DNA from 3 places in the Planococcus alpniumensis genome. Region 3 is predicted to be linked to each of the others. Evidence: riboswitches for the same ligand, from Rfam matches in the RefSeq annotation. Region 3 holds a riboswitch; each other region holds the start of a gene.
The links. A riboswitch is a leader RNA that binds a small molecule or an ion and turns the genes downstream of it on or off. The one in region 3 is predicted to bind S-adenosylmethionine.
Positions count from the first base shown of each region.

Region 1: linked by a shared signal. The riboswitch ahead of G3255_RS17620 (ABC transporter substrate-binding protein) and the one ahead of G3255_RS14540 (O-acetylhomoserine aminocarboxypropyltransferase/cysteine synthase family protein) in region 3 are both predicted to bind S-adenosylmethionine.
Region 2: linked by a shared signal. The riboswitch ahead of metK (methionine adenosyltransferase) and the one ahead of G3255_RS14540 (O-acetylhomoserine aminocarboxypropyltransferase/cysteine synthase family protein) in region 3 are both predicted to bind S-adenosylmethionine.

Region 1 is NZ_JAAMTH010000001.1:3,464,382-3,474,961, forward strand. It holds gene G3255_RS17590 (Yip1 family protein) at 12-653, opposite strand; gene G3255_RS17595 (YdeI/OmpD-associated family protein) at 816-1,388, shown strand; gene G3255_RS17600 (ABC transporter ATP-binding protein) at 1,525-2,541, opposite strand; gene G3255_RS17605 (ABC transporter ATP-binding protein) at 2,538-3,545, opposite strand; gene G3255_RS17610 (ABC transporter permease) at 3,559-4,389, opposite strand; gene G3255_RS17615 (ABC transporter permease) at 4,413-5,357, opposite strand; gene G3255_RS17620 (ABC transporter substrate-binding protein) at 5,451-7,031, opposite strand; SAM riboswitch class I at 7,311-7,413, opposite strand; gene G3255_RS17625 (alpha/beta hydrolase) at 7,514-8,281, opposite strand; gene mmuM (homocysteine S-methyltransferase) at 8,440-9,393, opposite strand; gene G3255_RS17635 (amino acid ABC transporter ATP-binding protein) at 9,436-10,173, opposite strand; gene G3255_RS17640 (amino acid ABC transporter permease) at 10,173-10,580, opposite strand, start outside.
Region 2 is NZ_JAAMTH010000001.1:1,298,416-1,308,995, forward strand. It holds gene menC (o-succinylbenzoate synthase) at 1-482, shown strand, start outside; gene G3255_RS06660 (metal ABC transporter solute-binding protein, Zn/Mn family) at 512-1,540, opposite strand; gene yidD (membrane protein insertion efficiency factor YidD) at 1,650-1,880, opposite strand; gene G3255_RS06670 (Dps family protein) at 1,991-2,437, shown strand; gene G3255_RS06675 (NUDIX domain-containing protein) at 2,505-2,957, shown strand; gene G3255_RS06680 (alpha/beta hydrolase family protein) at 2,944-3,735, shown strand; gene pckA (phosphoenolpyruvate carboxykinase (ATP)) at 3,847-5,436, opposite strand; SAM riboswitch class I at 5,674-5,784, shown strand; gene metK (methionine adenosyltransferase) at 5,989-7,185, shown strand; gene G3255_RS06695 (gamma carbonic anhydrase) at 7,220-7,729, opposite strand; gene G3255_RS06700 (alpha/beta hydrolase) at 7,830-8,630, shown strand; gene G3255_RS06705 (LLM class flavin-dependent oxidoreductase) at 8,679-9,701, shown strand; gene G3255_RS06710 (pyruvate oxidase) at 9,811-10,580, shown strand, end outside.
Region 3 is NZ_JAAMTH010000001.1:2,878,424-2,889,003, forward strand. It holds gene metX (homoserine O-acetyltransferase MetX) at 1-356, opposite strand, end outside; gene G3255_RS14540 (O-acetylhomoserine aminocarboxypropyltransferase/cysteine synthase family protein) at 369-1,658, opposite strand; SAM riboswitch class I at 1,758-1,872, opposite strand; SAM riboswitch class I at 2,060-2,172, shown strand; gene G3255_RS14545 (methionine ABC transporter ATP-binding protein) at 2,305-3,336, shown strand; gene G3255_RS14550 (methionine ABC transporter permease) at 3,326-3,976, shown strand; gene G3255_RS14555 (MetQ/NlpA family ABC transporter substrate-binding protein) at 4,062-4,895, shown strand; gene G3255_RS14560 (M20 family metallopeptidase) at 4,960-6,165, shown strand; gene G3255_RS14565 (IS3 family transposase) at 6,210-6,431, opposite strand; gene G3255_RS14570 (IS3 family transposase) at 6,447-7,073, opposite strand; gene G3255_RS14575 (helix-turn-helix domain-containing protein) at 7,037-7,594, opposite strand; gene pepT (peptidase T) at 8,135-9,352, shown strand; gene G3255_RS14585 (DUF4825 domain-containing protein) at 9,454-9,951, opposite strand; gene lipA (lipoyl synthase) at 9,999-10,580, opposite strand, start outside.

The DNA.
Region 1 (10,580 bases), 590 kb from region 3:
CGATTGGTCAATTAGGAAAACTCCCTGAAGAATGAAGCGAACAGCACGAAAACGATAATCAAAACAACGATCGTGATGATAATCCCTGGCAGCACGACGATGAAAAAGCCTTTCCAGGACGACACTCGGTGCGCTTCGCCTACCGCCTTGCAGACAATAATGAATGTCCAGATGGAGACGACTGCCATGACGATGGACATGATGACGACAATCGGGTCTCCTTCCACATTCGTCCGATCAGCCAGGAACGTTTCGGGTGATGCAAGCACCCAGATGATCAGCAATGGCAGCAGCCAAATTTGCGGGATTTGGGCAGTGACCAATGCTTTGAACATTTCCTGATACGTCGCCGTTCCTTTAAACAACCGTCCGACAAGCACCAGGATCGCAGCACCCAGGAAATAGCCGAAAGCGCTGCCGATCGGCCCGGTCACCAATGCTTGTAGAATCGCTGCCCACGGCGCCATATCGGAGCTGCGTTCATTCATCATCCCGATCAAACCGGAAGCAAAGCCTGTCAGGACGATGAGCAGTATAATGAACTTAAATGATTTCCGTTCAATGACGAAACGGACGGTTTCACGTGTGCGCAGCCAGATATCGGTGAATGGATTCAATCCGCGTTCATTTTTGATTCGCTCTTCTCTTACCATAATTTCTTCCTCCTTTCTATAGTGATGATCGCAATGGCCTAAAAGGCTATCCCCTATGTTTCTGCATATCTTTTGAATACCCTTTTCTATCTGTTGACGAAGGGTATGAAATCGCCGTCGAAATGGTAAATGAATGCCCATTTGAGAAAGGAGGAATGCCGAATGGAGATAGAGAATTTGCTTAGCGTAAGCTCCAGGCAAGAATTGAGGGAATGGCTGGGAAAAAATTCATCCTCCGTGAAGTTTTGCTGGGTGCTGATCGGGACCAAAGAACGGCGGGAAGGAATGCCTTATTTGGATGCCGTGGAAGAAGCCTTATGCTTTGGCTGGATTGACGGCATCACGAAAAAAACAGCCGATAATCGTTTGGCCCAAAGGCTTTCTCCGCGCCAGAAAAAAAGCAATTGGACCGAATTGAACAAAGAGCGCGTGAGAAGGCTGGAGAAACTGGGCTGGATGACCGAGCAAGGGCGCAGCGTCCTTCCTGATATGCGGCCGGAGTCATTTGCGATCGACGAAGAAGTCGAAGCACGCTTGAAACAAGACCCGCAAGTCTATGAAAACTTCTTGAACTTCCCTGAGCTGTACCGCCGGATCCGGATCGACAATATACAAAGTTATAAAACCATTGACCGCGAAATATTCGATAAACGGCTGGAAAAATTCATTGAGAATACACGCGACAATAATATGTACGGGCAGTGGCATGACAATGGCCGATTATTGGATGACTGAGCTCTTCTCGCATGTTTCCACCTTTGTTAGGTAGATATTTCTACTTTTGTTAGCTAGAACTTTGCGAGGAACGCTGGCATCTTCATCGAAAAAAGCATCCTTCTCAGCACTCGTGCCGGGAAGGATGCTTTTTCTTCTATACATATAACGGATCTTTCGCCGCATTAGCCGGCTGTGTTTCGTCAAGCGGATAAAAACAGGCGACTTCCTGGCCCGAGAGCCCTCTTGGTTCGAGCGCCGGCACTTCATTTTTGCAGCGTTCAGTAGCCATCGGGCATCTTGTGTGGAACACACAGCCGCTCGGCGGGTTCGCCGGCGACGGAATCTCCCCTTTCAGCACGATGCGTTCCCTGCCGCGCTCAAGCAGCGGATCTGGGACCGGCACTGCCGACAACAAAGATTGTGTATACGGATGCTGGACTTTCGTATGGAATGCTCCTCGCTCCGATTTCTCCATCACTTTTCCTAAATACATGACAGCCACGCGGTCGGCCAAATGATTGATGACAGATAAATCATGCGCGATGAAAACATAGGTCAAGCCCAATTGCTTCTGCAGATCCTGAAGCAAATTGATGACTTGCGCCTGCACCGAAACATCGAGTGCGCTGACTGGCTCATCGCAGATCAGCAGTTCAGGCTCCAGGGCAAGGGCGCGGGCAATGCCGACACGCTGCCGTTGACCGCCTGAAAACTCATGCGGCAGTTTATCGTAATGGGTGTCCGGGTTCAATCCGACGAGTTCAAGCAATTCCTTGACTCTCGATTCCAGCCGCTCGGTCTTTTTATAAGCTTTCAATGGCGCTGCTATGCTGTCCCCGATTTTCATCCGCGGATTCAAACTGGTGTAAGGATCCTGGAAAATCATCTGGACATTGCGCCGCATGTCATGAAGTTCTTTTGCGTTCGCTTCTGCATAATCTTTTCCGTGGAACAGGATTTCGCCCGCTGTCGGTTGTTGCAGGCCGACGATGCTTCTCGCGAGCGTGCTTTTCCCGCAGCCCGATTCGCCGACGATGCCGAGTGTTTCGCCTTTTTGGACTTGGAGGTCAATGCCGTTAAGCGCTTTGACGTAGCTTTTCTCGCGCTGCAACAAACCTTTTTTGACGGGGAAATGGACATGCAGCCCTTTAATATCCAATAATGCGCTCATGTTGCCAGCACCCCTTCCAATTGCTTTTTCTGTTCTTCGAATTCATTGCTTGAAAGAATGCACGCTGCCGAATGTCCGCTTTCCCGTTGTTCAAGCGGCGGATCAACTTGCCGGCATGCGTCCCGTGCGAACGGGCATCTCGGTTCGAACGCGCATCCCGGCGGCCGGTCGATCAAACTCGGCGGCTGGCCGTCGATCGGGATGAGCCGCTCCGGGCCGCCTTCGCGAATGACCGGGACCGAACGCAAGAGCGACCACGTATACGGCATGGAAGTCCTGTAGAAGATATCTTCAGCGCTTCCCGATTCGACGATTTTCCCGGCATACATGACTAGGATGCGGTCGGCCAAATGGGCAACGACGCCGAGGTCGTGCGTGATGACGAGAATAGCCGTGCCGTATTTTTCCTGGATGCCCTTCAGCAAATCCAAAACTTGCGCCTGGATAGTGACATCCAGCGCCGTCGTCGGCTCATCGGCAATCAATAATTTCGGGTTGGAAGCAAGCGCCATGGCGATCAACACACGCTGGCGCATCCCACCAGAAAATTGATGCGGGTAGCTGTTCATGCGTGCTTTGGCATCGGCAATACCGACGTCTTCCAATAACTCGATTGCTTTTTCGCGTGCTTGTTGTTTCGACCGTTTTTGATGCGCTTGTATGGCTTCGATCAATTGCTTGCCGATTTTGGAGACGGGATTCAAACTCGACATCGGATCCTGAAAGATCATGGCGATGTCGTTGCCCCGCAGTTTTCTCAGTTCTGTTTTGCCCATTTCCAACACCGATTGGCCTTCAAAATGAATCGTGCCTTGCGGATACATTGCAGGCGGTTCCGGATTGAGCTTCATCAAGGAATGGGCGAGCACGCTTTTCCCGCTCCCTGACTCCCCGACAATGCCGATCGTCTCCCCTTTTCGGATGGAGAAAGACACGCCGTCGACTGCTTTTACGAGGCCGCCCGGTGTATCCAGATGGACATGAAGATTTTCTACTTGCAGCATTCGAATACCCCCTTCAGGCAAGCTTCGTTTTGCGCTTGCGTTTCGCTTGATGTGGATTAAAACTGTCTCTTAGCCCATCGCCGAGCAAGTTCAAAGCCAGAACGGTAATGACGATCGCAAGGCCTGGGAAAATGGAATACCAAGGCGCGATGGTCACGTAAATCTGTGCTTCCTGCAGCATATTGCCCCAGGTCGGCGTTGACGGGTTGACCCCCACGCCGAGAAAGCTGAGCGCCGCTTCCGCTAAAATCGCTTTAGCGAAAATGAAGGTGCTTTGGACGATGACTGGGGAAAGAATATTCGGCAATACATACTTGAAGATGATCACCGCATGGCTCGACCCGGTCGTCTGGGCGGCTTCGATATAGGATTGGTTTTTCACTTGCAGCGTTGCCGAACGGACGACTCTGGCCATAACCGGGAAAAACGCCAGCGTCAGAGCGATGATGATATTTGTGATGCTGCCGCCAAGTGCCGCGACTAGCGCCAGCGCAAGGATCAGCGCAGGAAAGGCCAAGAAGCCATCGATGATTCTCATCAGCACGAAATCCACTTTGCGGAAATAGCCGGAAATCAAGCCGATTACTGTGCCGATCACCGTCGACAGCACCGCAACGATGACGCCTACAGACAAGGACACCCGGGCCGCGACGATGGTCCGCGAGAAAATGTCGCGCCCGAAATCATCCGTGCCGAACCAATGCGCCGCTGAAGGGCCGGTCAAGCGCTGCTCCGGGGAAATCGCGGCCGGAGAAAATGGCAGCCAGGAACTTGCGGTGATGGCCGCAAGCGCAGCGACCACCAGTATGGAGAGCGCCAGCAGATTCGTTTTCTTAGTAAACATCGGTTTCGTCTCCTTCCAAATGGTCAATCATAGCGAATGCGCGGATCGAGGAATGTGTACAGCAGATCCACCAATAGATTGACGAACACATAAATGCCGGCAATGAACAGCACAATTCCCTGTACGACCGGGTAATCGCGCCGGTGGATGGAATCGACCAAGAGCTGGCCGATGCCCGGGATCGTAAACAAAGTCTCGATGATGACCGTGCCGCCGAGCAAGCCGGCCACTGTAGCGCCGAGCACCGTGGTCGTCGGGATCAAGGCATTGACGAAGACGTGGCGCATCAATACTTCACGTTCCTTTACGCCTTTCGCGCGCGCCGTTTTGATGTAATCCTGATTGACCGAATCGAGCATGCTGTCGCGCAGCATACGCGCGATGATGCCCACTTCGACGATTGCCAGCACAAACGATGGCAGCAAAATATGGTGAAGCCATACATCCGCCCCTTCCGCAAACGGCACATAGCCGGCCACCGGAAAGATCGGCAGCGCAACGCCGAAGCCGAGCACCAATAGCGTCGCGAGCCAGAATTCCGGGACCGATACGCCGAACAAGGAAACCGATGTGAAAATCGGATCCAAAACGGTTTTGCGCAACGCGACGATGAGGATCGCCACCGGAATGGCGATAACGAGCAAAATCACCGTCGACAGCGCCATCAAGCTGAAGGTCGGTCCGAAGTTCTCAGCAATCAGCGAGGTCACCGATTGCGAAGAATAAACGGAGGTTCCAAGATCCCCTGTGATGACTTGTGAAAACCAATTGAAGAATTGGACATAAAGCGCTTGGTCCAAGCCCAGTTCACGCTCCAAATCAGCAATTGCTTCCGGTGAACTGTCTTCCCCTAAAATGAGGAACGCCGGGTTGCCGGGCGTCAGATGCACGATCATAAAGACGATAACGCTGACGACCAGCATGACGGGAATCACCGACAACAGCCGGCGAATCGTATAGTTCAGCATTGCGTGTTCCCCCTTCTCCATAAAAGGAAGAAAATCGCCAGCATCGTTCCTGACGATTTTCTTCTCTTAGTTATCCTGTTTGATGGCTCGTTGTTAATTGGTTTTATACGTATTCCAGAAGCGCGGGCCGTACCATTCGCTATAGTCGTGGAGATCGGTTGTGCGCGCATTCAAGTTCGAGATGTTCGTCACTTTTTCAAACGGCAATTCTTCGTAGAGCGTTTCGTTCAAGCCGGCGAGGATCTGCTGTCGCTCTTCCTCGGATTCCGCTTGTGCCCACTGGGCGATTTGCTCCTGCCATTTCTCGCTGTTATACCACCCGCTGCTGTTCGAATCCTGGCTCAACATGCCTGCCTGGTTCGGCGAGAAGAACGGGGACCATCCGACGACAACTAGATCCCAATTGGAAGCCTCTCCCCATTTCTCAAGGTATGTTGCCCATTCGTAAGATTCCAGTTCGACCGCAAAGCCGGCTGCTTCAAGCTGCTGTTCAGCGATCTCGGCAATTTTCTTATAGTCGTTGGAATCGCTTGAGAAGATGATCTTGATCGGCTCGCCGTCGTAGCTGCTTTCTGCCAATAGGCGTTTCGCTTCTTCCACATCGTAAGACAGGAAGCCTTCTGTGTTTTCTTCCGAATACAGGGCGGTTTGGTTCGGCGTGAACAACGCGCCGTCCAACTCATAAAATTCCTCGTTGCCGTATGTCGCTTTGGCAATCGCTTCTTTATCGAGTGCCGCGTTCAATGCCTGGCGCACTTGCAGGTCATCGAACGGCGCTTCCGATTTATCCGGCGTCAACACCGTATAGCCATTAGTGGCTGTGCCCGGTTCAATGTTCGGCGTGCTTTCGATCACTTCGTACAAATCGAGCGGAACTTCATCCCCAAAATCATAAAGTCCGGTTTTCAAGCCATTGACGACCACTTGAGGGTCTTTGACGATTTTGAAATGAACCGAATCCACATACGTTTTTTTCTCGCCCGTCAAACCGCTTGTCTCATCGGTTCTTGATGCGTAGTCATCGTATTTGGAAAGCACGATTTCGTCGCCGCGCTTCCACGAATCAAACTGGAATGGCCCAGTGCCGATATATTGGTCATGGTCGAGCGGCTTTTCGCCGGCTGCTTCAGCGACCGCTTTCGGCAAGATGACAGCGGCCGATTTCGGGGCAGCTAAGTCGGAAAGTAAAGAGCTATAGGCTTTGTTCAATTGAATGGTCAATTGCGAGTCGTCTGCTTCCACGGACTCAACGTGGTCGTTGGTGATCTTGCCGACAGATGATACTTTCAGCCACCGTTCGATGGACGCTTTGGCATCTTCTGCCGTTACTGGTTCCCCGTTATGGAAAGTCACGCCTTCGCGCAAGGTGATGGTGTAGGTTTTTCCATCTTCGCTCACTTCGTAATCTTCAGCGAGCAGCGGCGCAGCTTCGAAATCCTGGTTCAAGGCAAACAAACCTTCATAAATATGCCAGCCGATTTTGCGCGCGGCACTTTCGCCCGTATACATCCAGTCCAATGTGTTCGGATCCGCGCTGATCGCCACGTTCAGTTCCCCGCCTTCTACAGGCTCTGAATTTCCGCCGGAAGTTGATGGACTTGCTTCCCCGCCGGAACAGCCGGCCAATCCGATAAGTGCAATTAAAGTGATAACTAAAAAGATAAAATTTTTCACGATGTTCCTCCTTATAATTGAAAAAATGATGATGCCTCGAGTATGTATGCAACTGCCTAAAAGCCTATCCAAGTTCCCAGATTTTCAATGAAGCGCCGAAGTGTTGATGCGCCAATCTGCCGCTCAAGCTCCGACGGTATTTCGAAAACCATTTGTCCACTGAAGGCACCTCCTTCATCAAAAATAATTTATCTTACCTGTTTACTTGGTTTTAACGTAATAAAAAACCCCTTCTTCTTTTTGACAAGAAGAGGAGCAGTTTCACACGTTCGATCGCCTCTCTTATCTCTGTACACACGGTACAAGGAATTAGCACAGTGCCGCGTGGCGGTCTGCTGCTTTGACGTCCCAGGGCCAGTCCCTCAGTCAATCTCGATAAGATGATTAAATTGTAAAGTTCATGTTACGGCCCTTGATCTGGCTTGTCAACATTATTTTGAATAAATTGAATTTATTTACATGGAAATGAAACACGATTTGATTTACCCTTGCCCGCCAGCCGGCAAGACATTAGCCTGTGCAATCCATTCAAGAGATTTGGCGACGATGAAATCTAATTCATGGTCCATGGAAGCGATGTGATAGGAATCATGGAGTTCATATTTGGACGCGTTTTCTGAACCGATTTTGCCAAGAATATAATCGGTGTTAGCTGGCGGCACAACATGATCTTCAAGCGACTGGAAACAAACGACCGGGCAGCGGACTTCGCCGAGTTTTGCGCGGACAGCATCCATATAGCCGAGCAATTGTTGATACGCCTTGACCGGCGCTTGCCCATAAGTGATTTCTACCGCATCCGCTTTTTTAATATCGGGCGCATCTTCTGTGACATAATCATGGGCCGGCTTCGTGCGGTAGGTTTCAAACTGCGGAATATCGATCGCTGGGTTGATCAACACGAGACCCTCGATTTCAGGATGGCAGCTGGCCAGATCCAAGCTCAAGGTGCCGCCCATCGATTGTCCGATGACAAAGACCGATGTGCATGACTGCTTGAGTTCTACATAAGCCTGCTCGATACTCGCGAACCAGTCGCCGTAAGAGAACTGTTCCAGATCCTTGAAATGTGTGCCATGGCCCGGCAGCCGCGGACAGGAAACCGTATAGCCTTGTTTGCCGAGTGCTTCGCCTAATTCTCTGACGCTTTGCGGCGTGCCGAGAAAACCGTGGCATAATAGGATGCCGGTGCTATGTCCTTTCAAAAAGAAAGCTTCCGCCCCTTGAATGACAGGATATTGTTCGTTCATGCAAACCCTCCTTTAGCTGTTTTAAAAGTAAGGAGGCCGACTTGCTGCCTCTAATGTGACGTACTGCGTAAAAAAGCTTATTCACATTAGACTATATTTAAAACCTACTTGTCAACTAGGTTTTATAAAATGGACGATCACTCGCACCACAGGCTGCTTTAAACTTCGGAAGCCTTCCCTTGGCGGGCCCAGTTGGCGATCGTTGCAATATCTCCTGGGGTCGTGCTGCAACAGCCGCCGATGATGTCAGCTCCCGCTTTATGCCAGGCTTGCGAATTGGCTAAAAATGCACCAGCCGACGGTTCTTCGCTCCAGGTTTTGCTTACCGGGTCGTAAGTGGCGCCGGAATTCGGATAGACGATGACCGGTTTGGAAGACGCGCTTTTCACTTCCTGGATTAAGGACTCGATAAACTGCGGCGCTGTGCAATTAATGCCGATTGCCGCCACTTGCGGTCGTTCCTCGAGCCATTTTGCACAATCCGCGATCCGCTCCCCGTCACTGATATGGAACTCATCTTTCGCACTGAACGTGAACCAGGCAGATACTTGCGGAAATTCTTCCAGCACGCTTACGATCGCTTTCGCTTCCGTGAGGCACGGCAAAGTTTCACAAGCTAACAGATCCGCCCCTGCTTCCACCAGCACCCGGATGCGCTCTCTGTGAAATTCGGCCAATTGCTCTTCCCCGATCGCATAGCCGCCGCGGTATTCAGAGCCGTCCGATAAAAACGCGCCGTACGGGCCGACCGATGCTGCCACTAAAGGCTTTGGCCTGCCTGATTGGTTCGCTGCCTCGTCCCAAAATTCATCTCGCGCTTGTGTTGCCAACTCGACAGACTTTGTGATCAATGCGATCGCTTGTGATTCTGTCAGCCCTCTTTCTTGGTAGCCTTCGATGGTCGCCTGGTAACTGGCTGTAATGGCGCAATCCGCCCCCGCCTGGAAATAATCCGCATGCACTTTCTTGATCAACTCCGGGTTCTCCATCAGGATTTTCGCTGACCATAAGGAATCATTCAAATTGCATCCGTAGTGTTCAAGCTCTGTCGCCATGGCCCCGTCCACAATCAGGACCGGGAACTCGTTCAATATCTGTTCAATCGGGTTCATTGCAAACCATCCTTCCGCTCTCAGTCGTTTTACTTTATTCCCTCAGCCTTGGACGGCTTTACCTAAAAATTGTCTCGTTCTTTCAACGGCGGGCTCGGTGAAAATTTGCTGTGCCGTGCCTTGCTCAATAATGACGCCGTCTTCCATAAAGATGACGCGGTCCGAAATTTCGCGCGCGAAACTCAATTCATGGGTCACGATGAACATTGTTTTGCCGGTGTCCGCGACGCGCCGGATGGTGGCCAGTACTTCATCGACCAGTTCCGGGTCCAATGAAGAAGTCGGTTCGTCGAATAACAGCACTTCCGGGTCCAAAGCCAGCGCACGGGCGATGCCGACACGCTGCTGCTGGCCTCCGGACAATTGCGCAGGGTAATGGCTCAGTTTGTTCGACAAGCCGACCCGCTCGAGCATCTCGATGCCTTTCTTGTCGGCGGCGTCTTTTTTCATCCGCTTGACGCTCGTCAAACCGACGGAGACATTTTGCAGCACGGTCAGATTCTTGAACAGGTTGTATTGCTGGAACACCATGCCCGTTGCGGTCCTGAGCGCGAAAATCTCCTTTTTCTTGGCGGTGGCCGCATCCACCCGCTTTCCGCCGATTTCCACGATGCCGCTCGTCGGCTCCTCTAAAAAATTGATGCAGCGCAACAGCGTCGATTTCCCGGAACCGCTTGGCCCAAGGACCGCCACCACTTCGCCTTTTTCGACGGTTAAATCGATGCCTTTCAAAACATGCTGGCGATCGTAATATTTATGCAGCTTCTCCAATTTGATCATCAGGCAATCCCTCTTTCATATCGGCGTGCGCGTTTCTCGATCTTCACCAATAAGCGCTCGACGGCAATGCATAAGATCCAATAGACGACCGAGACGGCGATATACACTTCAAAGAACGCCAAGCCGCGGGAGCCGAGGATTTTTGCCTGCCCCATGATATCGATAACGCCGATAATGAACACGAGCGAAGTGTCTTTGATCGTGCTGATGAACATATTGCCGAGGTTCGGGATCGCCACCGTTAAGGCCTGCGGGAAGACGATCTTCAGCATCATCTGCACAGGCGTCATGCCGATCGCTTTGGCCGCTTCGAACTGCCCGCGGTCGACCGATTCGATCGCCGAACGGATCGTCTCGGATAAATACGCGCCCAAATTGATGGAAAAGGCCATCAAGGCATAGAATTC
Region 2 (10,580 bases), 1.6 Mb from region 3:
CAGGACGCGCATTGGAGGAATTGCTGGCATTTGATCAGGCCGGTTTTGTGTTGATTGAGCAGCCATATGGAGAACATGAGTGGGAGGCACACCGGATTGCACGTTCAAAAATGACGACGCCAATCTGCCTGGATGAAAGCATTCATAGCCTCGAAGATGTAAAACGCATGGCGGAACAGCAAGCAGGGGATGTCATCGTCTTGAAGATGGGGCGTCTCGGTGGTTGGGCAGAAACCTTGAAGGTCGTCGAGTTCTGCAGAAATGAACAGATCGGGATGTGGGTCGGCGGCATGATCGAGTTTGGCGTCTCGAAAGCGCATAATCTGGCGCTTGCCTCGCTGCCGGAAGTGAAACTGACCGGGGATTTTTCAGATTCAGGCCATTTTTGGCAGACAGATATCGTCTCTCCGGAAATCTATGTGGAGCACGGGAAAATCAAATTAAGCGAAAGCCCGGGAATCGGATATAGGCTGAACATATAAAAAACTCGCCGAATGATCGGCGAGTTTTTTTATTTCAAGACTGTTTCGAGTGCTTGCAGATTTTTTTCCATCAAGGTGAAATACGTTTCATCGTTGTCGATGTTTTCTTGGGTCAAGACTCCGAGATTATGCATTTCAATCGCTTCGGCGCCGACTTCGTTTTGGATGACTTCCGTCAAATTCGACGAAACATTTTGTTCAAAGACGATGTATTGAATATCTTTTTCACGCGCCATGTCGACGATTTCCGTCAATTCTTTCTGGGACGGTTCATCTTGGCTGTTCAAACCTGCGATAGCGACTTGCTCAAATCCGTAAGGTGCTGCAATATAGCCGAATGCTGAGTGGGACACAAAGAAGATGTCGCGTTCGACTTTTTCGTTCAAGTTTTGGAAGGATTCATCAAGGGCTTCTAGTTCAGCGACGAGTTCTTCATAATTCTTATCGAATTCCTCTGCGCCTTCCGGGTCTTTTTCCGTTAAAGCATCACGGACAGAAGCGGCGAGATCCTGGCTTAAGACAGGTGAGATCCAGACATGTGGATCAGTGGAGCCGTGGTCATGGCCTTCGTGGCCTTCTTCCTGTTCATCATGTCCTTCTTCTTCATGAGCATCTTCCTCTTCATGCCCATGCTCGTCTTCACTTTGTGTCTCGGCTTGTTTACCAGCCGCAGCTTCGAGTTGTTCATCGGTGATTCCGTCTGCCGTAGCGACAAATTCGAGATCTTCATTTTGCAGCGTTTCCTGTGCGCTGTCGATAAAGCCTTCAAGTCCTAAACCAACATAAAAGAGCAGATCGGCGTCCGCCATATTAATCATGTCTTTTTGGGTTGGTTCAAAGCTATGCTCGTTGGCGCCAGCCGGGTAAACGGATTTGACGTCGACACGCTCGCCGCCGATGCGTTCTGCAAAATAGACGAGCGGATAAACCGTTGCGTATACATCAAGTTTCCCTTCGGTTGCATCGCCTTCAGCCCCGCTGTCGGTTTCTGTGTTGCTGCCGCACGCAGCCAATAATAAAATGAGTGCTATTCCTGCAAATAATGCTAGTTTCTTCATGAAATGTCCCTCCAAATTATAATACATGTTCATAAAATGTAATCGTTACGTTTTGTTGGCTCTTAGAATCATACAATAGAATCTTCTTGAACACAAGAAAAAAACCCACCTATTTTTTAGGGGGCCATTCTTCCGGAACAAAATCCACTCCGCCTTTATGGAACGGATGGCAGCTCAATATGCGGCGAATTGCGAGATAGCCGCCTTTTAATGCACCGTGTTTTTCCACCGCTTCGATCCCATAATGGGAGCAAGTCGGATAGAATCTGCAGCTTGGCGGCGACAAGGGGGAGATGAAGCGTTGATAAAAACGGAACAGCTTCACTAATGCAGTTTTCATCGTGATTCCACTCTTTTCTTGTTTAGTTACGGTTCGTTGATGTTTATTGTAGGGCTTTTAGAGGTATTTATAAAGTACAAGAGCTTATAAAAAATGGAGAGTGATGAATTGTGTCAACAGCATTAAATGAAGAATTAAACGTACAAGTCGCTACATGGTCAGTGGTCTATACGAAACTACATAATTTCCACTGGTATGTCAAAGGGCCATCTTTCTTTACCTTGCATGTAAAGTTTGAGGAGCTGTATAACGAAGCGACGCTCCATATGGATGAAATTGCGGAACGCCTGCTGGCACTCGGCGGCAAGCCGGTAGCGACAATGAAAGAGCAGCTGGAATTGTCGGTCGTAGATGAAGCGACAAGCAGCGAGAGCGCGGAGCAGATGGTCGATACCATCGTTTCCGATTACGACAAAATCATGAAATCCTTGAAAAAAGGCATGGAACTTGCTGCTGGAGACGGCGATGACATGACAGAGGATATGTTCAATGCCATCCATCAAAACTTAGAGAAGCATTCGTGGATGCTGTCTGCATTTCTTGGCGAAAAGAAGTAGAATAGAAGAAATGGGCGTACGACCGTTAGCCGGTTGTACGCTTTTTCTGAAGCCGGGAGGATGTTTGATGGAATATAAGGACTTGAACGGCTGCACTTGCCGTTTATTTTTTGAAAAAGGACAGTCGCAGATCGAAAGCCGGCATGTGCTGGTCATAGGAAAGTATAATGGCAGCTGGCTGTTGACGAGGCATTCCATGCGCGGCCTTGAATTTCCCGGCGGCAAAGCCGAGCCAGGCGAATCGCTGGATGAGGCAGCGAAGCGGGAAGTATACGAAGAAACCGGAGCCATTGTGAATGAATTAAGTTGGCTTGCGGAATATACGGTTTATACAGATAAACCTTTCAGCAAAACGGTATTTACGGCCACGATTGAGGACATGAAGCAAGTGGAGTGGATGGAAACTGACGGCCCGGCGTTGGTGCCTGAACTTGTGATCGATGAAAATTACAGCTTCCTCATGCGTGACTCGGGCATGGAAGCGATTATAGAGAAGGTGAAGACTGTTGAAAAATGGTGATATTGAATCGATGAGATGGTATCCTTCGCCGAATCCAAACGTGCGCTTGCGGGAAGTGACGTATTGGTCTGAAGGTTTGCGTATTAAAGGCTTGCTGGCGCAGCCGAAAAAAGATGATGCCGGGAGTGGAATCTTGTACCTGCGCGGTGGCATCCAGTCCATCGGCATGGTGCGGCCGGCACGGATCGCGCAATTTGCAGGAATGGGATTTACCGTTTTTGCACCTTATTACCGCGGCAATCGTGGCGGCGAAGGGAAAGATGAGTTTGCCGGTGAAGACCGCTATGATGCTGTGAATGCCGTGGAAGTGCTGAAAAAATTCAGTGCAGGGCCTGTGCATTTGCTGGCATTTTCAAGAGGCGGCATTATGGCGCTGTGGACTGCTGTGCTGAGAAGCGATATTTGCTCCGTCGTCACATGGGCAGGCGTCACGGATACGGTGCTGACGTATAAAGAGCGGCTGGATATGCGCCGCATGATGAAGCGTCTTTACGGCGGCACGCCGAATACGGCGCTTCCGGCATTTGAAGAACGCAATCCCTTGATGCGCATCGGAGAGAGCGATGCTGCTTACTTGATTATCCATGGCTTGAAAGACGACAATGTTTCGCCTCAGCAAGCCTTCTTGTTGGAAGAAGCGTTACAGCTCAACCATCAGCCGTGTGAAACGTGGTATTTCCCGGAGTACACACATTTTTTCCCTCCTACGGCAAATCGCAAGACTGCGAAGGCCTTGACGGTATGGATGAAAGAGCAGGAAAAGCGTGACAGGGCATAGTCAAGCCTGGCCATGATAAAGCAGAGGCTTAGCCAAGGCGATCAGTAGTTAAATAAACACAAAAAAGGATCAAGAGAAATAATGCATTTCTCTTGGTCCTTTTTGATTGGATTAATTATGGGTAGGCCCGCCTTTTTGGCTGATGCCAGCATCCACAGTGCCGAATTTTTCAAAGTTGTCTTTGAATTTCTTCGCCAATTCCTGTGATTTTTGGTCATAAGCTTCTTTATCAGCCCATGCATTGCGCGGGTTCAATACTTCAGTCGGCACGCCTGGGATTTCTTTTGGCATGTTCAAGCCGAAGACGGATTCGTGTTCCATTTCCACGCCGTTCAAGTCGCCGCGGATCGCTGCGCGGACCATTGTGCGAGTGTATGACAGTTTCATGCGGCTTCCGACGCCGTATACTCCGCCAGTCCATCCCGTGTTTACTAGGTAGACGTCTGCGCCGTGCTCATCAATTTTATCGCCGAGCATTTCTGCATAGACAGTCGCGTGAAGCGGAAGGAATGGTGAGCCGAAGCATGTCGAGAATGTCGCTTCCGGTGAAGTGACGCCGCGTTCTGTGCCGGCAAGTTTCGATGTATAGCCGCTAAGGAAATGATACATCGCTTGTTCTTTCGTCAATTTGCTGATTGGAGGCAATACGCCGAATGCGTCCGCAGTCAAAAAGACAATCGTTTTCGGGTGGCCTGCAACAGAAGGGACAACGATATTATCGATAGCATCGATCGGGTACGCTGCACGCGTGTTTTCTGTCAATGATCCGTCGTCGTAATCCGAGATGCGCGTGTCTTTGTCAACGACGACGTTTTCAAGAACAGAGCCGAAACGGATGGCATCGAAGATTTGCGGTTCGTTAGCACGTGACAAGTTGATCGTTTTTGCATAGCAGCCGCCTTCGATGTTGAAGACGCCGTTATCGGACCAGCCGTGCTCATCGTCGCCGATCAATTTGCGGTCTTCGTCAGCCGACAAAGTCGTTTTCCCTGTACCGGAAAGGCCGAAGAACAAGGCAACGTCATCGTTTTTGCCGACGTTCGCCGAGCAGTGCATCGGCAGGATGCCTTTTTCAGGAAGGATGTAGTTCATGATCGAGAAGATGGATTTCTTCATTTCGCCTGCGTATTCTGTACCGCCGATCAAGATGATTTTCTTTTCCATCGAAACGATGATGAATGTTTCGGAATCCGTTCCGTCCACTGCAGGATCTGCGTGGAAAGTCGGGGCGTAAACAACAGTGAATTCAGCTTCATGCGCCTTCAGTTCTTCCGCAGTCGGGCGGATGAACAATTGATGGGCAAACAGGTTATGCCATGCATATTCGTTGATCGTCTGAATCGCCAGACGGGACTCAGGATCTGCACCGGCAAAACCTTTGAAGACATACAAAGCGTCTTTTTCTTTCAAATGATTAAGGACTTTAGCATATAGGTTTTCAAAGATTTCAGCGGAGATTGGGCGGTTGACGCTGCCCCAGTCAATTTTATCTTTCGAAATCGCCTCTTCTACCATATACTTGTCTTTAGGCGAACGGCCCGTGTATTTGCCGGTTTCCGCTTTGACCGCGCCTTCACGCGTCAATACTGCCTCCCCGTGGGATGTTGCAGCTTCCACCAATTGTGGAACGGATAATTGCATATTGATATTCGAGCCGTTCAAAAGCTCTTTCAAATCATTTGCTAGGTTCACTGAAGTCATATATATGTACCTTCCTTTTCGTTTATTCCCAAATGAATGGGGAAGATCTATATTCGAACATTAGTATAACACATTGACGCGATTAGTCTATACTAATAACTAGAAATCTGTCAATGTTCATGATTTGTGTTCTTTCAATAGTAGAAAAAGATGCATGCTTAAAAGTCTGACAATCGTTTCCGGTAAAAACGTTGACAGTGCTTGTTGCATTCCGTATGATGGGAAATTGAACGGATACTCTTATTCCGAGCTGGTGGAGGGTGCAGGCCCAATGAAACCCGGCAACCTGCTGCAATTGCAGCGATGGTGCCCAACCTGAAGCAAGGCGAATGCCTTGGACGATAAGAGTGAAAGGTGCTTATGATGATTATTCCTTTCCTCATTACTAATGGATGAGTGAAGGGATTTTTTTATGGAATGCCCTTAATCCTCGTGTGCAGGCTGAAAAAGCTGGAAGTTCAATTCCTATAAACGGAAACGGACTTGACATGGGAAAACGAGTACCGTATCAATTTCGAGAGCAATCTCGCAGGATATAAGGAGGAACTTTTTTTGACAAACCGTCGATTATTCACATCAGAATCAGTAACAGAGGGCCATCCGGATAAGATTTGCGACCAGATTTCAGACGCAATCCTGGATGCGATCCTAACAGAAGACCCGAATGCGCGTGTCGCATGCGAAACGACCGTAACGACAGGGCTCGTCCTTGTTGCCGGCGAAATCACGACATCCACATATGTAGACATTCCGAAAGTAGTCCGCCAGACCGTTAAAGAAATCGGCTATACACGCGCGAAATACGGATTCGATTCCGAGACAAGCGCAGTGTTGACAGCGATCGATGAGCAGTCGGCAGATATCGCTGCAGGCGTCAACGTGGCACTCGAAGCGCGTGAAGGCCAGATGACCGATAAAGAATTGGATGAGATCGGAGCAGGCGACCAAGGCTTGATGTTCGGTTATGCGTCAAACGAAACAGAAGAATTGATGCCATTGCCAATCAGCCTGGCGCACAAGCTCGCACGCCGCTTGGCAGAAGTGCGCAAAGAAGAAATCTTGCCGTATTTGCGTCCTGATGGCAAAACGCAAGTAACGATTGAATATGATGAGAACAATAAACCAGTGCGTGTCGATACGATCGTCATTTCGACACAGCACCATCCAGAAGTCAGCCTAGAGCAAATCCAGCGCAACTTGAAAGAATATGTCATCAATGAAGTCGTGCCGGCTGAACTGCTAGACGCTGAAACCAAATACTTCATCAACCCGACAGGACGCTTCGTCATCGGCGGGCCTCAAGGAGATGCAGGGCTTACAGGCCGCAAGATCATCGTCGATACGTACGGCGGTTATGCACGACACGGCGGTGGGGCATTCTCCGGTAAAGACGCGACGAAAGTCGACCGTTCGGGTGCCTATGCAGCACGCTATGTGGCGAAGAATATCGTCGCTTCTGGGCTTGCCGACAAATGTGAAGTACAGCTCGCTTATGCAATCGGCGTAGCACATCCGGTGTCGATTGCTGTCGATACGTTCGGCACTGGGAAAGTCAGCGAAGACAAATTCATCGAACTCGTACGCGCAAACTTCGACTTGCGCCCAGCCGGCATCATCAAGATGCTCGATTTGCGTCGCCCGATCTACAAACAGACAGCGGCTTATGGCCATTTCGGCCGTACGGATGTCGACCTTCCGTGGGAACGCACAGACAAAGCGGATGCTTTGAAACAACAGGCTAACGCATAATAAAAAGCAGGCGGATATTTTCCGCCTGCTTTTTCTATTGAAGTGATTTATAATAAGCTGCTTTTTCTGCGTACTCCCGGACGATGCGTTCCATATCCTTTTTGTCTGCTTCGTTCAGTTCACGCACTACTTTTGCTGGGCGCCCGAATGCCAATGTGCCCGGCGGGATTTTCTTTCCTTGTGCCACAAGGCTTCCTGCGCCGATAAATGCTCCTTCGCCAATTTCTGCACCATCCAAAATGATTGAGCCCATGCCGATCAGAGCGCCTTTTCTAATTTTGCAGCTGTGAAGCGTCACTTGGTGGCCGATAGTGACATCGTCTTCTAAGATGAGCGGGTTGTCCGGACTTTGGTGGAGCATCGACAAATCTTGGATATTGGTATTTTTCCCGATGACAGTCGGTGCGACGTCGCCGCGGATGACTGTGTTGAACCATACAGAGGAGTTCTCGCCGATCGTCACATCTCCTGTGACGGTCGCATAATCAGCAATGAATACCGATTTGTCAATCTTTGGTGATTTGTCTTTATATGGATAGATCATGGCAAAGCTCCTTTATCATTGATAAGATGTAATTAGTTCTAATCGTATCAAAACAACGGAAAAGGTCAATCGATCAAGCTGTATAGGGGAGGCGCGGATTATGTGGAAATGGCAAGCGGAAGGCGATGCAAAAGGCGTTATCGTGTTGATCCATAGTGCATACGAGGAGCATAAGCGCTATGCATGGCAAATCGAGAAATGGCGCAGGAGTGGGTTTCACGTCTATATGGGCGATCTGCCAGGACATGGGACACAAGCAGCAGATGATTCTGTGCACCGCGAACAATTTTTCGAGTACGATAAAACAGCCGCTGAGCTGCTGCGATTGGCAGCAGGAAATGACTTGCCGATTGTACTCGCGGGACACGGGCTTGGAGCAGCGATTGCCATCCATGCCCTTGCTGAAAACCGCCATCCGATAGCAGCGCTTATTGTCACGTCACCATGGTTTGAATTGCAAAAAGTGCCGAGCAAGCCAACGCTTGCATTGTCCGGCATCAGCAAGCTTACCGGAAAAGGGAAAATCGACCATGGCATCGAATTGCGCCATTTGACGAGACGCAAGTTCCAGGACGAATCGGCGGGTGCCGATCGAGCGATCCAGTCGCTCAGTTCACCGGCCTGGTGGAAGGAATTGCAAGGCTATTTGGAACAAGCAGCACAAACACAGCTTCCTGATTTGCCGGTCATGCTCCACGTTGGCCAGCGCGATTTGATTACGCGGACGACAGCTGGTCGCACTTGGCTGTCCAAGCAAGCGGTCAATGAGTTCCATTTCAAGGAATGGCCGTTTTGCTACCACGACCTCTTGCAGGAACCGGAACGGGACGAAATTTTCCGGTCGGCGCTACGCTTTGCCGAATCGGCAGCGGAATCCGAGAAAAGTCGCCGCAGCCAATAACACTTCATGATCAGCCTCTGTATTAAATGATAGAAAGGAAAGATCAAGATGCCACTTCGCTTCAGTATATTAGACCAATCCCCGATCTCGCGGGGCCAGACAGCCCGCGAAGCTTTAGCCAATACGGTCCAGTTGGCGCAACACGCAGAACAATGGGGCTATACGCGCTTTTGGGTATCGGAACATCACGATGCCAAAACTTTGGCGGGCTCTTCTCCGGAGATCCTGATCAGCCATATCGGCGCCAGGACTTCATCAATCCGTTTGGGGTCCGGGGGCGTCATGCTGCCGCATTATTCGGCGTTTAAAGTGGCAGAGAACTTCAATTTATTGGAGAACCTGTATCCCGGACGCATCGATGCGGGAGTGGGACGTGCGCCAGGCGGCATGCCAAGAGCATCGTTCGCTTTATCGAATGGCCGCTTGCGGGATGCGGGCCGCTTTCCTGAACAACTGGATGAACTGCGCATGTATTTGGAAAACAGCATTCCGGAGTCGCATGACTATTATGGAATGACTGCAACCCCTGTGCCACCGCAAGCACCGCCGATCTGGATGCTTGGTTCAGGCGAGGGGTCTTCGCAACTGGCCGCGGAAAAAGGCTTGCCTTATATGTTCGCGCATTTTATCAATGGCGAAGGCGGGCAGGAATTTACAGCCAATTACAGAAAAAATTTCATTTCCCATAATGGCAATGAACCGTATACTGGCTTTGCGATTTTCGCCGTTTGCCAGGAAACTCGTGAACAGGCGGAATATGTCGCTTCTTCACTCGACCTGTCGCTTGCGATGGGAGCGCAGGGCATGCCGTCTGACGGTACGCCGCCTCCGGAACAGGCAGCCGCTTACGAATACTCGAAATTCGAAAAGCTGCTCGTTGCGGATAACCGCCGGCGCATGGTCGTCGGCGACCCTGTGCAAGTAGTGGATCATTTGGAAGCGCTCGGGGAAGAATATGGCGCCGATGAAGTGATGATCGTTTCCGTCGCCTATGATTTCAATGATAAGTTAACGACGTTCCGATTGATCGCTGAAGAAATGACCAAAAGAACGTCCGAAAAAAAGCAGTAGGCTGAAAAAACAGCTTGCTGCTTTTTTGCATGTTTGCCAAAAAAGGTTTAGAGATGAGCTGGAGGGATAAAGAGATGGAACAACAGAAATAAGGAAAGAAGGAATGTATATGTTTGAACGCACGGCAGGAAGCCACGTTGTCGAGCTATTGAAGCAATGGAATGTAGACCATATATACGGAATGCCTGGAGATTCCATTAATGAATTGATGGAGGAACTGCGCAAAGTGGAGATTCGCTTTATCCAGATCCGCCACGAAGAGACAGGGGCGCTCGCTGCTTCGGCCTATTCGAAATTGACTGGGCGCATCGGCGTATGCCTATCGATCGCAGGACCTGGAGCAATCCATCTGCAAAACGGGTTGTATGATGCAAAGAAAGACAAAACACCGATGCTCGCGATTGTCGGGCAAGTGACAAGCAGTTCTGTCGGGACCGATACCTTCCAAGAGTTGAAATTGGAATCAATGTTTGAAGACGTTTCGGTCTATAACCGCCGCGTGCAAAATGCCGAGCAATTGCCGGATATGCTCAATCAGGCGGTGCGCGCAGCTTATGCAGAAAAAGGCCCGGCTCTGCTCGTTGTGTCGGACAATCTATTTAGCACGAAAATCAAGCGGGAAAAGGAGATGACCTCGCCGGAATATTCCGTGCCGCATATCCGGGCGGCGGAAGAAGATTTGAAGGAAGCGCTGAAGCTCTTGGAGACTGCGAAAAAGCCAGTCATCTTGGCAGGCAAAGGCGCACAGGATGCACCTGGCGAAGTATTGGCATTTTCGGAAAGGCTGAAAGCGCCAATCATTGCATCGCTTCCGGCTAAAGGTTTGATTCCAGATGATCACCCGAATAACCTAGGGCAGCTTGGGCAACTCGGGACAGA
Region 3 (10,580 bases):
GCTTTCCGCTCCGCTCTCACCATATCCCGGATGGTCAGTTCAGGAAATGACGCGCGGTAAGGTTCACCGGTTTCCGGGTTGATCGAAAGCGGGCCGGTCGAACCGCTGCAGCCGCCGAGTACATTGAACGTGATGACTTGGAACTGCCCGGTATCCACCGCTTTTCCTGGGCCGATCAGCCCTGACCACCAGCCCGGTTGATCTGCAGTTCCCACTGCATATTGATCGCCCGTCAGCGCGTGGCAAACCAGAATCGCCGGCGCAGAACTTTCTCCGACGCGTTCATACGCCAATTCCACTTCGCGCAATAGTTGACCTGATTCAAGTTTTAGCTGGCCGATGGATACTGTCGTCATCCGATTCCCTCCTTACGCGTTCTCGAGTACTGCCGCTTGGATCGCTTGCTCCAAATCAGCGATTAAATCTTCGTGGTTTTCCAATCCTACAGACAACCGGATCAACTCTTCCGTTACGCCGCTGTTTTTCAACTCTTCTGCTGTCAATTGCTGGTGTGTTGTTGACGCCGGGTGGATAATCAATGATTTGGCATCGCCGACATTCGCCACGTGCGACCATAAATTAACGCCATCGATCACTTTGCGGCCGGCTTCCCGTCCGCCTTTGATGCCGAAGTTGACGATCGAACCATAGCTGTCTTTCAAGTATTTATCAGCAAGTGTCTTGGATGGATGTCCTTCCAATCCGAGGTAATTGACCCACTCGACTTGCGGATGGTCTTTCAAATATTCCGCGACCTTCTGTGCGTTCGTCGCGTGGCGTGGAATCCGCAGATGCAAAGTTTCAAGTCCCTGAAGCAGTGCGTGGGCGCTGTCCGCACTGAGCGATGGACCGAAATCGCGCAACAGCTGGACGCGTAATTTCGTCGCGAATGCCGCTTCCGGTACATCGATTCCGAAACGGATGCCGTGATAGGATTCATCCGGCTCCGTATAATTCGGGAAGCGCGGATTGTCCCAGTTGAAGCGTCCGGCATCGACCGCTACGCCGCCGATTGTCGTTCCGTGCCCGCCGATCCATTTCGTGGCTGAATGGATGACTACATCTGCACCAAATTCGATCGGGTTGCTGACGAAAGGCGACGCGAAGGTATTATCGATCAAAAGCGGTACGCCATTTTCGTGTGCGATATTAGCTACCCGCTCGACGTCGAACACGTTCAAACTTGGATTTCCGATAATTTCACCGAACAAGGCTTTCGTCTTGTCCGTAATCGCTGCACGGAAATTTTCAGGGTCCGTGGCATCGACGAATTTTACGTTAATGCCATAGCGCGGCAATGTGTTGGCGAATAGATTATAGGTTCCTCCATATAAATTGCTGTCGGCAACAATTTCGTCTCCCGCTTCAGCTATATTCAATACTGAGAATGCAATGGCTGCCATTCCTGATGATAAAGCTACTGCAGCAGTGCCGCCTTCAAGAAGTGCGACGCGCTGTTCGAACACATCGACTGTCGGGTTCATGATACGCGAGTAGATATTGCCCGCTTCTTTCAGGCCGAATAGGTTTTGTGCGTGTTCGGTATCTTTGAATACATAAGAAGTCGTTTTATGGACCGGTACGCCGCGAGCGCCTGTCACTGGATCCGGCTCTTGGCCGCCGTGTAATAGAAGAGTTTCTGGTTTGAAGTTTGTCATTGTCAATTCCTCCTGTTTTTGTAATAGTTTTTCGGTTTGAGGAGGACACAAAAAGACCCTCTTCAGAAAGAAGAGGGCCGTTATATACGGATTTGCCTCCTCTTATCTTTCAGCGACGCAAATGCGCGCTGTAGGATTTAGCACCTTTCCAGACATGAGCCTGTTGGTTGCCGGGCATCGTAGGGCCTATTCCCTCCGCCTCTCGTGATAAGAGTATTCAGTTATTTTTTTGCTTGTGGAAAAGTATAGAGGACAGCCCTGGCTAAAGTCAAGGATATTTTTCTAAAAATTTTAACTACTATAAGTAGCTCATCTACCGAAAAAAAATTACGTGAAAGCTGTTGACTTTTTCGCTATTTCAAAATAGAGTAGGAATCACGAATTGAATAGCTTACATCACTTTCTTATCCAGAGAAACCGAGGGACAGGCCCTATGACGTTTCGGCAGCAGATTCGCAAACCAGCGAAAACTGTGCTAATTCCTGCAAATGCTCTAGCATTTGGAAGATGAGAATGAGATGGTTTCATATTTTGAAGCCCTCTTTTTTCTTGCGCATAAGAAAAAAGAGGGCTTTTTGTTGTTATTTCAAGAAAGTGTTCGTTCGCACTCATTCGAATCGTTATTTGCAGCCACAGGAGGGACACCATGATTCAATTTGAAGCAGTCAAGAAAACTTATGTATCCGGCAAGCAGCAAGTCCATGCGCTCAATGGCATTGACTTGACCGTCGAAACCGGAGAAATTTACGGCGTCATCGGGTTCAGCGGCGCAGGAAAAAGCTCGTTGATCCGCACGGTGAATTTGCTCGAGCGCCCATCAACAGGACGCGTGCTCATCCACGGAGAAGATATTTCCACTTTAAGCGCACGCAAAATCCGCGATACAAGAAAAGACATCGGCATGATCTTCCAGCATTTCAATTTGCTGAACTCGAAAACAGTGCATCATAATATCGCGATGCCGCTACTCCTGGCAAAGACTCCGAAAGCGGAAGTCGACCGGAAAGTGGCGGAACTATTGGAATTTGTCGGGCTTGCCGACCAAGCGAAAAAATACCCGGATCAATTGTCCGGCGGGCAAAAGCAGCGAATTGGCATTGCGCGGGCACTCGCCACAAACCCGTCCATACTGCTATGCGATGAAGCAACGTCAGCGCTCGACCCGCAGACGACTCAGTCCATACTGGATCTGCTGCGCCGCATCAATCAAGAATACAATATCACCATCTTGCTCATTACACACGAAATGGGCGTCATCCGGGAAATCTGCGACAAAGTAGCCGTGCTTGAAGAAGGACGCGTCATTGAGCAAGGCAGCGTGTTTGAAGTGTTCACCAATCCTCAGCACGCGACGACAAAGCGTTTCGTCCGTTCTGTCATGAACGATGAATTGCCGGATTCGTTGCTTGAGCAGATTCGCCACAACGACGGCACACGGCCGATTTACCGTGTGCAGTTTACCGGGAATTCAGTCGGGCAGCCATTCATGTCGAGGGTGTCACGTGAATTCCAGCTCGATTTGAATGTGCTGTTCGGTAACATTACAGAACTCCAAGGCATTCCATACGGCAACTTGATTGTCGAGTTCGACGGCGCACTCGTAGAAATCGACCGGGCACTCGCCTCAATCCGAAACGACAATATCCAAGTAGAGGAGGTGCAGCAACATGCAGGTTGATCAATCGCAAATTTTAGAAGCTTTATGGGAGACCCTTTACATGACGGGTGCATCATTCGTTTTCTCGCTCTTCATCGGCTTGCCGCTTGGCATCTTGCTGGTCGTCACGAGAAAGGGCCATCTGCTTGAAAATGAAGCTGTATTTAACGTATTGAACATCGTCATCAATATCTTCCGTTCGATTCCATTCATCATCTTAATGGTCGCCATCATTCCATTGACGCGCGTCATTGTCGGCACATCGATCGGCACGGCCGCAGCCATCGTTCCATTGGTGTTTTACGCAGGGCCGTATATCGCCCGCCTCATCGAAAACTCATTGCTTGAAGTCGATAAAGGCGTCATCGAAGCAGCTCAGGCGATGGGCGCTTCTCCCGGCCAGATTATTTTCCGCTTCCTTATCCCGGAAGCGCTCAGCTCGCTTGTCCTGGCATTGACCATCGCTATCGTCGGCCTGATCGGCGCATCCGCCATGGCTGGCGCGATTGGAGGCGGCGGACTCGGCGACTTGGCCATCACTTACGGCTATCAGCGCTTCGACACATTGGTCATGCTCTTGACTGTCGCGATTCTGGTCGTCCTTGTGCAGGGCGTCCAATCGCTCGGCAACCTCATGTCCCGCAGAGTACGCCGGAGCTAAGTCCTTTTATTCACATCAATTAAATTCAATCAAGCGATTTATTCATCAGCACAATCACTCAAAAAAACCATTGGAGGATTTCATCATGAAAAAAATTACAGCTCTTTTAGCAACAGCAGGCATCGCCGCGCTTCTCGGCGCATGTGGAGACGATAGCTCAGCAGGCGAAACCACGAAAGTAACACTTGGCATCAGTGGATCGGACACGACGATTTGGGATTATGTCGGCGACAAAGCCGCTAAAGAAGGCATCGAACTCGACATCATCACCTTCTCGGATTATGTGGCCCCGAACTTGGCACTTGCTGAAGGCGAACTCGACTTGAACGCCTTCCAGACCATCTCGTATTTCGATGAATTTGTCGAAGAGCACAATGTCGACATCGTACCGATCGGCTCTACCGTCATTGCGCCGATGGGCTTGTATTCCGACAAATACGAATCCATCGAAGAACTTCCCGAAGGCGCCCAAATCGCTATGCCGAATGAAGCGACCAACATGGGCCGCGCACTCCTCTTGCTCGATGAATCCGGGCTCATCACTTTATCCGATGACGCCGGATTGACCGGAACAGCAGAAGACATTATCGACAACCCGAAAAACATTGAAGTCGTCCCGATGACTTCCGCCCATACGCCGCGCGCTATGGCTGACGTGGCTGCTTCCATCGTCAACAACGGCATCGCAGTGGATGCAGGATTGAACCCGACAGAAGACCCGATTGCCCGTGAAAGCGATACGGCAAAACCTTATATCAACCTGATAGCCGCACAAGCTGGCGAAGAAGATAACGAAGCGTATCAGCGCATCGTCGAATTGTACCAAGAAGAAGACACAGCTGAATTTGTCATCGAACACACAGAAGGCGCTCAAATCCCGACTTTCGTTTCGGTTGAAGAATTAGTTGATTACCAATAAGAAGACAGTCACTCTGCAGTTGCACGCCGTTAAAAATGAAATTCCATTCGAGGGGGACAATCACATGACCATCATTAGCGAAGCACGCGAGACGATTACGGAATCGATCGACAAGAACCGTGCTCAATATTTACGCATCAGCCATGCCATCCATGAAAACCCGGAAATCGGCAACGAAGAAGTGTTCGCGAGCGGCCTCTTGACTGGATTACTCGAAGAAGCCGGATTCCAGGTAGAAGACGGTGTCGCTGGCCACCACACCGCTTTTTACGCAGTTCGCGACAGCCACAAGCCCGGACCGACTGTCGCTTTTCTTGCTGAATACGACGCCTTGCCGGGCATCGGCCATGCGTGCGGACACAATATTATCGGCACGACCAGTGTCGCAGCAGCCATTGCGCTCAGTAAAACATTGGAATTGACTGGCGGGCGCGTCGTCGTCCTCGGCACCCCTGCCGAAGAAGGCGGACCGAATGGCAGTGCGAAAGGAAGTTTCGTCAAACACGGCCTGCTTGAAAAAATCGATGCCGCATTGATGCTTCACCCATCCGGAAACTCGGCTGTTACAGGACCTTCGCTTGCTGTCGACCCGCTGAGTTTTCATTTCTACGGCAAGCCTGCTCATGCTGCCGGGTCTCCCGAAAAGGGCATCAATGCTCTCGATGCCGTGCTGCAATTGTTTAACGGCATCAATGCCCTTCGCCAACAATTGCCGGATGATGCACGGGTACATGGCATCATCACGCACGGGGGCGACGCGCCGAATATCATCCCGGAATACGCTTCTGCCCGCTTCTACATCCGCGGCGATTCTTGGAAAAAAACAGCCGAGACGGCGAAAAAAGTGCGTGCCATCGCTGAAGGCGCTGCCCTGGCGACAGGCGCCCGTGTCGAAATCGAACGTTTCCAGAATGAAGTGAAAGATCTTGTCGTCACGCCTGAGCTAGATGAAATCCTTAAAGCCGAACTTGAAACACTGGGCGACAACGTAGCCGACTCACGTATTTCCGGGCTCGGTTCGACCGATGCCGGCAATATCAGCTATGAAGTGCCGACTGCCCACGGCTATATCAAAATCGGCCCTGAAAGCCTCATTGCCCATACCGAACAATTCCGGGAAGCCGCCCGTTCAAAAGCAGGCGACGAAGCCTTGATCAAAGGCGCAAAAGCATTGGCGCAAACAGGTTATCGTTTGCTGACTGAACACGCATTACTGGCGCAAGTCAAACAAGCCCATATCCGCTCACTCGCCGCCAAACAACAAGATTAAAAACCAGCGCCCCTGGTAGTGACCCCTTAAAGTTAGAGTTTAGTTCATGCAGCTAATTGGCTGGCATGTGCTCGGTATTTCACCGGGCTCATGCCGGCCAATTTTTGTTTAATGCGTTCATTGTTGTAGTAATCGATATAGTGTTCAATCCGCTGTTTTAACTCTTCATACGAAACCAACGTTTCTCCGTAATACATCTCTTGCTTTAGGAGACCAAAGAAATTTTCCATGGCCGCATTGTCGGCACAGGTCCCTTTTCGGGACATGCTCTGGAAGATGCGTTATTTTTTTAACGCTTTCACCCAGGCAACGTGCTGGTAATGCCACCCTTGATCGGAATGGAGGGTGGTCCGGTAAACCGCTTGTTCCTGAATCACTGGCAGGGCTTGGTTAAGTGATTCCATCACGAATTCCAGCGTCGGTCGTTTGGCCATACTGAACCCAATGACTTCGCCGTTATAGAGATCCATCACTGGACTTAAATAAAGTTTTTGTTCGCCCGTACATTTGAACTCGGTGACATCTGTTGTCAGTTTCTGCAGGGCATACGGTGTGGAAAACCTGCGGTTCATCCGGTTTTTAGCGAGGGTTCCGACTTTCCCCTTATACGACTTGTAGCGGGATTTCCGGACGAATTTCACGCAGTTCAATCCCAAGTCTCGCATGAGACGCTGGACTTTCTTATGGTTGATGTCGTATCGCTGTGCTCGCAATTCCAGATGAATCCGCCGGTATCCGTAACGGCCTTGGTGTTTCTCGAAGAGCGTCCGGATCACTGCTTTCCACTCCCGGTCCGGGTCTTCACAATCAAATCGCTGGCGATGGTAATGGTAGGTCGCTTCTGGAAGATCGACGATGTTCAGCACATCCGTTAATCGGAACCCTTCTTCGTGGAGTTCGAACGCCAGCCCTGCTTGTGCTTTTCGAGGAAGGCATCCGGATTCTCCTGGAAAGCTTTTAACTTTTTTAAATACGCTACTTCCAAACGAAGGAGCTCATTCTCCCGTTCCAATTGCGCTTCCCGAGACAGGGGCTTTTCGTTCTTGATCGGTTTTGGTTTTTTTGACATGGAGGGCCGTCCTTTCGCTCGTGCTTCCAGGCCTTTTACCCCTTTCGCCAGAACTCGACGGTTCCAATTCACAATGAGTGAAGGATTGTTCATCTTGAAATGGATCGCTGTGTCTTGGTAAGAAGCACCTGTTTGTTTCATAAAGTGTAATACATCCACTTTGAATTGAACAGAATACACTTGTTTTGTCTGCTTTCTCCGCAAGGCTTTAAGGCCAAACTCTTGATACGCCCGAACCCAGCGCATAATCGGAGAGGGATCTGGCAAGCCGTATTTGAGGGCTAAGCGTCTATACCCCAGCTTTCCTTCTGCGTATTCCTTCACTAGCTTCAACTTAAATTCTTCGCTATATTTCGCCATATAAAAACACCCCAAAAGTTAGATTTGAACTCTAACTTTTGGGGTGCACTACCCCCTGCGCTGGTTTTTAAAAAGTGTGGAAGAAGTCTGTAATCTACAACGAATCAAAAAGGCGATCAACTTTTCTACAATAGAAAATCAATGGATTATCTTAGTATTTGGAGAAGAGTTCGCTCGTAAGCCCTTCTGCTCAATAATGCTGCGCATTACTTCGCAAAGATAAGGTCTCCCGTAGATCGACCTTATCTTTCCAGTGGAGCAGCGTAAGCGACGAGACGACCGAGACCCCGCAAGGAATGAATGGGCGAAGCTTGGCTGAGCACATTCATTTGCGATGCTCGAACGCAGTGAGAGTTGAGCAACGTTTTCAGTGACGAGGAGGCTCGATTCCCGCCCCACGGAAAGCGAGCGATAAGCTTCGGAAAATACGACTTCTTACCTTTCTCGACAAGTTGAAAACCAGCGCCCCTGCGCTGGTTTTTCTATGTATTTCGAATTTCGTGTTAAAATGGAGTCATTACATACATAGGAGGCTCTACCATGATCGAAAAATTGATCGAACGCCTGATTCGCTACGCCAAAATCGATACGCAATCCGATTTTGAAAATGACGCAACTCCCTCTACACCTGGGCAATGGGATTTACTCGCTGAATTGGAAAAAGAAATGAAGAACATTGGCTTAGAGGAAGTCGAAGTGGACGATCACGGCTATTTATTCGGCACTTTGCCGGCGAACACTGAAGAACAGCGCCCTGTCATCGGCTTTCTGGCACATGTCGACACAGCCACCGACTTCACCGGAAAAGGCGTCAACCCGCAGCGCATCGAAGATTACGATGGGAAAGACATTTCATTAAACGACAAAGTGACGATGAAAACGGCTGATTTCCCGGCCTTGCAGAATTACATCGGCCATACTTTGATCACGACAGACGGTACGACTTTGCTCGGTGCCGACAACAAAGCAGGAATTGCCGAAATCATGACTGCAATGGAATATTTGATCGAACACCCTGAAATCGAGCACGGCAAAATTCGCGTTGGCTTCACGCCGGATGAGGAAATTGGCCGCGGCCCGCATAAATTCGATGTCGACCGTTTCGGCGCCGATTATGCGTACACGATGGACGGTGGACCGCTTGGCGAGCTTCAATACGAAAGCTTTAATGCCGCGAGCGCGAAATTGACAGTCCACGGGACAAGCGTCCATCCCGGTTCCGCAAAAGACAAGATGGTCAACGCCATTACGGTCGCAACGCGCTTCCAGGCTGAAATGCCATCTAATGAAGTACCTGAGAAAACGGAAGGCTATGAAGGCTTTATCCACTTGAACAATTTCAACGGTTCCGTCGAACAAGCGGTGCTTCAGTATATTGTGCGCGATTTCGATAAAGACAAATTCAAAGCGAAAAAACGCCATATGGAAAAAGTCGCGGCTGAATTGCAAGAAGAGTTCGGGAAAGAAGCAATCGAACTCGAGCTTGAAGACCAGTACTATAATATGCGCGAGAAAATCGAGCCGGTAATGGAAATCGTCGACCAGGCCGAACAAGCGATGAAAACACTGGGCCTATCACCCGACATCATCCCGGTACGCGGCGGCACGGACGGATCCCAATTATCTTATATGGGCTTGCCGACGCCGAACATCTTCACAGGCGGCGAAAACTATCACGGCAAATTCGAGTTCATCTCCGCTGAAAACATGGAAAAAGCGACTCAAGTGATTGTGGAAGTCGCAAAAATCGCAAAATAACCGGTTTCCTCTATCAATTTCCTGGGAAATCTTTTCAGCACGATTCAATACAAAAAAAGCAGCGGCACAATGCCACTGCTTTTTTTAGGTTTCATACAGTTTTAAGGTTGTGTTAACAGCGCGTCAATTTTTTGGCCTTCATCCAAATACTGTTCGAGTAGTTCTTCTAGTTTCTCTTGTTCATCAATTCCGGTCAAATCCACTCCGTACCAAGCTTGCAATTGCTCTCTCGTTAGCCGGTATTGTTCCACGCCTGCCCCTGTGTCGAAGTCAAATTGGACCCACTCGACATTGTCGATCAACGTAAACAAATACGTCGCATTATGGGCCGCTGTTTCCTTATCCGATGGTGTGGCCTCTTCCCAATCGTAAGAGGCGGTGATTCCGTAAGGCTGTTGTTTCGTCTCCAATTCAAAGCCTGTAAGATGCTCTGCACCCGGCAGCCGGTTAAGGGTGTTGAGGACGGCACTGTTATTCCCGACCGCCGCCCCTTCATACTCGAAGAGGTCTGGTTCCTCTGCTGCAAACAACGGGCTGCATGCGCTCATAACCAACAGCGCAGTGGATAGCAGCACAGCCTTAGCAAATGTTTTTCTCAATTCAAGCCCTCCTCTAAGAAAGGTTTCTATACACTGGCTCCGCTATTTCAAAATTCGATGCGGTCGATTTTTGCGCCAGTCGATTCGACGCCTTTCATGTATTTGATGCGTTTCTGGACAGCAGTTTCGTTCACTTGCTCATCGGCATGGTATGAAGAACGCACCATTGGGCCGGCCTCGCAATGCTTGAAACCTTTTGCCAATGCGATATCCTTCAATTCCTGGAACTCGTCCGGATGGTAGTAACGAACGACATCCAAATGCTTCAATGTCGGCTGCAAATATTGTCCAATCGTCATGATATCGACTTTGTGAGCCAATAAATCATCCATCGCTTCAATAATCTCTTCTTTCGTTTCTCCGAGCCCGACCATGATGCTCGATTTGGTCGGCACATGCGGCGCGATTTCCTTGACCCGCAATAGCAATTCCAGTGAACGGTCGTAAGTCGCTCTCGCACGGACCCGTTTGGTCAGGCGGCGCACTGTTTCAATATTATGGTTGAAAATATCTGGTTCGCTGCTCATCAACATATGCAGGCTTTCGTAATCGCCTTTCATATCAGACGGCAAGATTTCGACGGTGGTCTCCGGCATTTTCCGGTGGATGGCGCGGACGGTTTCCGCAAA